Regions from separate parts of the Hydrogenophaga sp. UC242_50 genome, predicted to be linked through region 2. Evidence: predicted binding sites of a transcription regulator. Region 2 holds the regulator's gene; the other holds the start of a gene.

Region 1 (3,407 bases), 2.3 Mb from region 2:
TGCCGCCACCCGGCATCGCAGGTGCGTCGTCCTTCGGGGACTCGGCGACCATGGCTTCGGTCGTCAGCATCAGGCTGGACACCGATGCGGCGTTCTGCAGCGCGGTGCGGGTGACCTTCGTCGGGTCCAGAATGCCCATCTCGATCATGTCACCGTAGGTGTCGTTGGCGGCGTTGAAGCCGTAGTTGCCCTTGCCGGCCAGGATGGCGTTGACCACCACCGACGGTTCGCCACCGGCGTTGGCCACGATTTCGCGCAGGGGCGCTTCGATGGCCTTGAGCACCAGCTTGATGCCGGCGTCCTGATCAGCGTTGTCACCCTTGATGGTGCCAGCGGCTTGGCGGGCGCGCAGCAGGGCCACGCCACCACCGGCCACGATGCCTTCTTCCACGGCAGCGCGGGTGGCGTGCAGGGCGTCTTCCACGCGGGCCTTCTTTTCCTTCATCTCGACTTCGGTGGCGGCACCGACCTTGATGACGGCCACGCCGCCGGCCAGCTTGGCGACGCGCTCTTGCAGCTTCTCGCGGTCGTAGTCGCTGGTGGCTTCTTCGATCTGCACGCGCACTTGCTTGACGCGGGCTTCGATGTCAGCGGCAGCGCCGGCACCGTCGATGATGGTGGTGTTTTCCTTGCCGATTTCCACGCGCTTGGCCTGGCCCAGGTCGGCCAGGGTCACCTTCTCGAGCGTCAGGCCCACTTCTTCAGCGATGACCTTGCCGCCGGTCAGGATGGCGATGTCTTCCAGCATGGCCTTGCGGCGGTCGCCGAAGCCAGGGGCCTTCACAGCCACGACCTTCAGGATGCCGCGGATGGTGTTGACCACCAGCGTCGCCAGGGCTTCGCCTTCGACGTCTTCGGCAATGATCAGCAGCGGACGGCCAGCCTTGGCGACTTGCTCCAGCGTGGGCAGCAGGTCACGGATGTTGGAAACCTTCTTGTCGTACAGCAGCACGAAGGGGTTGTCCAGCAGCGCCGATTGCTTCTCGGGGTTGTTGATGAAGTAGGGCGACAGGTAGCCGCGGTCGAACTGCATGCCTTCGACGACGTCGAGTTCGTTCTGCAGCGACTTGCCGTCTTCCACGGTGATCACGCCTTCCTTGCCGACCTTGTCCATGGCATTGGCGATGATCTCGCCGATGCTGGTGTCGCTGTTGGCGGAGATGGAACCGACCTGGGCGATTTCCTTGCTGGTGGTGGTGGCCTTGGAGGCCTTCTTCAGCTCGGCGATCAGGGCTTCCACGGCCTTGTCGATGCCGCGCTTGAGGTCCATCGGGTTCATGCCGGCGGCCACGTACTTCATGCCTTCGCGCACGATGGCCTGGGCCAGCACGGTGGCGGTGGTGGTGCCGTCACCGGCGTTGTCGGACGTCTTGGAAGCAACTTCCTTGACCATCTGCGCGCCCATGTTCTGGAGCTTGTCCTTGAGTTCGATTTCCTTGGCCACGGACACACCGTCCTTGGTCACGGTGGGGGCGCCGAAGGAGCGCTCGAGCACCACGTTGCGGCCCTTGGGGCCCAGGGTGACCTTGACCGCGTTGGCCAGGATGTTCACGCCTTCAACCATGCGTGCGCGGGCTTCGCCGCCGAAAATGACGTCTTTTGCTGCCATGTTGTTTCTCCGGAAAAATTGAGGTGTTCAGTTACTTGGACTCGACGACCGCGAACAGGTCGTCTTCCTTCATGACCAGCAGTTCGTCGCCAGCGACCTTGACGGTCTGGCCGCTGTACTTGCCGAACAGAACGCGGTCACCGACCTTGACGTTCATGGCGGACAGTTCGCCCTTGTCGTTTTTCTTGCCGGGACCGACCGCCAGGACTTCGCCCTGATCGGGCTTTTCGGCGGCGGCGTCGGGGATGACGATGCCGGAGGCGGTCTTGGTTTCGCTGTCAATGCGCTTGACGATCACGCGATCGGCGAGAGGACGAAGGTTCATTGCATCTCCTGGGTATGGAACAGATGGGGTTTGTTCAGAACGGCGGTGCCAGCCCGGACGGGCCAGCGGATACCGCTGATCGACATGGCGTCGGGTGTTAGCACTCAACGCCAGCGAGTGCTAATCATAAGGGCGCCGGAACCCCATTTCAAGATCGAAGGGGTTTATTTCTGATGCGATGGGTCTGGCCACTGCGGAAAGCCACTCATCCTTCGCTTCCGTGCCACTGAACTTTCTCCTCGTCCAAGATTTGCCACATTATGAAATAGTTGGCTCTCGCGGTTGTCACAACTCGCGGAGTCACTCCGAGTTCTTGACCTCAGTCAGCTTAGAAGCGGGTTATTCGCTCTCTTAGCTCAAGAGTGGCGAATTGCTTTATCCAGCGCTGCCCTAGATCCCGACTAAGTGGGGCCGTTTGCCGCGATCTGCCGTGAGGCAACGTGCAGCGTGAGGAGTCGGTCGACGCCGACCGGTGGACTTCGAGTGAGCGCCATCAAGCTGACGTTGGTTCGACTACCGGCACTTTGTTAAGCGGCGGCTATGGAAAGTACGTCCTCAGCCTCGCCTTTAGCGATAGCGTTCGACGAGTCAATTGCTTGGCAGACGAGCACCACCATGGCCCCGATGGTGCCCGGCACGGCAGATGTCGAATGTAAAGTTGGTGGGCGCAAGGGCTGTCCGACTCCCTTGTAACCCCGGATAGCGCAGAGATACCGCGCGATACCCTAGGCGATACGCTTGATACGCGCGATACCGAGTTTTGTTCATAAGTTATTGATCGCAATGCGAAAAATTTCCAAAAAATTAGTGACTCAGATCTGAGTCACTAATTTTTTGACATATCTCACCTGTCTCGCGATGCCGAAAAGGTCGACTGCTCATTGACTGGGCGTTTGCGTTCCTGCCGCAGACATGGAAAATTCAAGGTATCGAACTGCTCCCAGTGCAACATGAAAACCAAGCCCGATAAAGCTCCCGCAGCGGCAGCGCCAGCGCCAGTGCCACTGCCGGCAACAACCCTTGAAACCGCAGTGGACGTCGCGGTGCCGCCGGCCTTGCCCCCAGGCGCACTCAGTGTCGACGGTCTTAGTGCGCTCCTCGCCGCCAAGGTCGAAGCGCCGAACGTCAAGCAGGCTCAGAAAAAAGGTGAGAAGGCCAGGCAGACAAATATCGACTTACGAAAGGTGCACTGGGCTGATGTCAAGGATGAGGATATCTGGCTGCTGAGCAATGAGCACAAACGCTTCGGATTCGCCCAGGTGCCGCGCACGCTGTCCATCGTGATCAACATCATCAACGAGATCGCCAAGAGGAAGTGCGGGAAGGCCGTTCCGGCTGGCAAGACGTACTTTGCCCTGTGGCTTCACCACTATGGTGAAGGCCTCGTGCGGATCGCCAGCGAGGCACAGATCGCATACGAGGCCGGGTACGGGGGTCAGCGCAATGTCTCCACGTTCAGGCAGCACATGGAAG
Region 2 (3,407 bases):
GGGCGTCGATCAGGATGGACTTGCCGGCGCCCGTTTCCCCGGTGAGCACACCAAAGCCGGAGCCGAGCTCCAGTTCGAGGGACTGCACGATGACGAAGTCGCGCAAAACGATGCGTCTGAGGCTCATGGGTGTAAGAGGCGCGGCGTTGATGAAATGGGAGCGCAGCCGCTATTCTGACCGGGCTTTCAGGCCCCTTCGTTCCAGTGCAGCTTTTTGCGCAAGGTGTCGAAGTAGGTCCAGCCCACCGGGTGCAGCAAGCGCAGCGCATGTTCGGAGCGGCGCACCACGATGCGGTCGCCATGCAGCAGGCTGGTGAGCGTCTGCATGTCGAAGTTGGCGCTGGCGTCGCGACCCGAGACGATCTCCACCGCGATCTCGCTGTGCGAAGGAATCACCACCGGCCGGTTGGACAGCGTGTGTGGCGCGATCGGCACCATCACCCAGCCGCCGATGCCGGGGTGGAGCAGGGGGCCACCGGCCGACAGGGCATAGGCGGTAGAGCCGGTGGGCGACGCGATGATGAGGCCGTCGGCGCGCTGGTTCGCCACGAAATGGCCGTCCACCTCCACGCGCAACTCGATCATGCTCGCCACGCCGCCCCGGTTGACCACCACGTCGTTGAGCGCCGTGGCCTCGAACACGCAACGGCCATCGCGCCAGACCGTGGCCGCCATCAGCGCGCGCGCGTCTTCCTCGAACTCGCCGCGCAGCATGGGGCGCAGCTTTTCCTGGTAGCTGTCAAAAGGAATGTCGGTGATGAAGCCCAGCCGACCCTGGTTGATGCCCACCAGTGGCACGCCATAACGCGCGAGCTGGCGCCCGATGCCGAGCATGGTGCCGTCGCCGCCGACCACCAGGGCGAGGTCGCAAGCCTTGCCCATGGCCGGCACGTCGAGCGCCGGATACTGCAGCAAGCCCGTGTTGGCGGCGGTTTCCTTTTCCAGCGAAACGTCGCAGCCTTCGTCGTGCAGGAAGTGCGCGATCTCGTCCACCGCATTGCGCGCACCGGGTGCGTGGTACTTGCCCACAATGACGACATGCGCAAAACGCAGGGGCCGGTTCCATCGGGCGGTCGTGGACCGGGTGTCGGTTGACATGCTCATTCGGAAATTACAACACAGCTTTCCTGTGGCGGAATGGCATAAAACCCTGTGCGTCGGCGGTACCGTCGGGGGCATCCGTCCTTAGAATGAAGCCATGTTGGATGACCGCGCCAAGTTGTTGCTCAAAGCCCTCGTCGAGCGTTACATCGCCGACGGCCAGCCCGTGGGCTCGCGCACGCTCGCCAGGGCCGCCGGCATGGAGCTGTCGCCGGCCACCATCCGCAACGTGATGAGCGATCTCGAGGAGCTTGGGCTGATCGCGAGCCCGCACACCTCGGCCGGCCGCATTCCCACGGCCCGTGGCTACCGGCTGTTTGTGGACACCATGCTCACGGTGCGCCGCGAAAGCCTGCCTACGGTGAGCGACATGGGTGCCCCGGGCATCGAGGCGGGGCAGCCGCATCGTGTCATCAGCAATGCCGCGCAGATGCTGTCCAACCTGTCGCAGTTCGTGGGCGTGGTCATGGCACCCCGGCGCGCCTCGGTGTTCCGCCACATCGAATTCCTCAGCCTGTCCGAACGGCGCGTGCTCGTGATCATCGTGTCGCCCGAGGGCGACGTGCAGAACCGCATCATCCACACGCAGGTCAACTTCACCCAGCCACAACTGCTGGAAGCCGCCAACTTTCTCAATGCCCATTACTCCGGTCTCACCATGGAGGCGGTGCGCGAGCGCCTCAAGACCGAGGTGGACGCCCTGCGCGGCGAGATCGCCGATCTCATGAAGGCGGCGGTCGATATCGGAGCCGAGGCCAGCGAGGCCCAGGACGAGGTGGTGGTGTCGGGCGAACGAAACCTGCTCTCCGTCAGCGAGTTCTCCAGCGACATGGGCAACCTGCGCCGCATGTTCGACCTGTTCGAGCAGAAGACCCAGCTGATCCGTTTGCTCGATGTGTCGGCCCAGGCCGATGGCGTGCGCATCTACATCGGTGGTGAAAGCCAGGTCGTGCCCTACGAAGACCTGTCCGTGGTGACTGCCCCTTATGAGGTGGACGGCCAGGTGGTGGGCACGCTGGGTGTGATCGGCCCCCAGCGCATGTCGTACGAGCGCATGATCCAGATTGTTGATGTCACGGCCAAGCTGGTTGGTAACGCGCTCAGCCACCACAAATAAGCCCCCCTACAATCCTTGGGCGGGCCGTTAGCTCAGTTGGTTAGAGCAGAGGACTCATAATCCTTTGGTCGTTGGTTCAAGTCCAACACGGCCTACCAAAAAAATGCTGCTATAATTCGAGGCTTCGCGGCTGTAGCTCAGTTGGATAGAGTACTTGGCTACGAACCAAGGGGTCGTGGGTTCAATTCCTGCCAGCCGCACCATATGGAAGCCCGCAGCCAAAAGCTGCGGGCTTTTTCATTTTTTGCCTGGGAATCGCCCACCATGAGCAAGGCCTTCACCCGCGAAACCGATTCGGACGATGAAGACGATCTGCCGGCCGCGGCGCCCGTGCCCGGTGGCAAGAACTACATCACCCGCGCCGGCTACGACCGGTTGCGCGCCGAACTGTTCTCGCTGATCGACGACGAACGTCCCAAGATCGTGGACATCGTTCACTGGGCGGCCAGCAATGGCGACCGCTCGGAGAACGGTGACTACCTCTACGGCAAGAAGCGCCTGCGCGAGATTGACCGGCGCATCCGCTTCCTGACCCGCCGGCTCGAGATCGCCGAAGTCGTCGACGCTTCGCTGCACTTTGGTGGCGATCAGGTGTTCTTCGGTGCCACCGTGACCTACGCCGACGACAACGGGCAGGAGACCACCGTGACGATCCGGGGCGTGGACGAAGCCGACAGCGCTCAGGCCCAGGTCAGCTGGATCTCTCCCGTGGCGCGTTCCCTGCTCAAGGCGCGGGTGGGCGATGTGGTGAAGCTCGTGGTGCCTGGCGGCGTGCAGGAGCTCGAAGTGCTGAGCGTGCGGTATCCGGCGCCAGGCGAGGGCGCCTGAAGTCAGGGCTTGTAGCGCTGCGCCTTGATGACCGAGGTGGTGCGTTTGAGGCTGCGCAACACATCGGCCAGGTGCTGGCGGTCGCGCACCGCCACCGAGAAACGGATGTCCGTCGCGGTCTCGGCGGGTTCATCGCCCATGTCCACATGGGTGATGTCGGCTTCGGCCGCTGCGATGCTGGACGCCACGCGCGCGAGCACCCCCTTGCCATTCGTGACGGTCACGATCACCGTGGTGTCGAACGAGCGCACGGGTTCGTCGGCCCACTCGACTTCCAGGAAGCGTTCGCCATCGCGCAAGAGCAGGCGTTTGCCGGTGGGACAGTCGTCCGCGTGCACCACGAGGCCCTCGCCACGACCGA

What was found. The regulator HrcA, encoded in region 2, represses chaperone genes, less so after heat shock. The targets are predictions, from matches to a motif close to TTAGCACTCNNNNNNNNNGAGTGCTAA.
Region 1: a site for HrcA is predicted at 2,032-2,058, ahead of ACFJGX_RS26185 (co-chaperone GroES). Genes of this name have one in related genera too.

Annotation. Positions count from the first base shown of each region.
Region 1 is NZ_CP170553.1:5,132,519-5,135,925, reverse strand. It holds gene groL (chaperonin GroEL) at 1-1,609, opposite strand, end outside; gene ACFJGX_RS26185 (co-chaperone GroES) at 1,641-1,934, opposite strand; gene ACFJGX_RS26180 (hypothetical protein) at 2,885-3,407, shown strand, end outside.
Region 2 is NZ_CP170553.1:2,145,029-2,148,435, forward strand. It holds partial or broken gene recN (DNA repair protein RecN) at 1-127, opposite strand, end outside; gene ACFJGX_RS10955 (NAD kinase) at 187-1,104, opposite strand; gene hrcA (heat-inducible transcriptional repressor HrcA) at 1,199-2,218, shown strand; tRNA gene ACFJGX_RS10965 (tRNA-Ile) at 2,240-2,316, shown strand; tRNA gene ACFJGX_RS10970 (tRNA-Arg) at 2,345-2,421, shown strand; gene greB (transcription elongation factor GreB) at 2,483-3,046, shown strand; gene ACFJGX_RS10980 (RelA/SpoT family protein) at 3,049-3,407, opposite strand, start outside.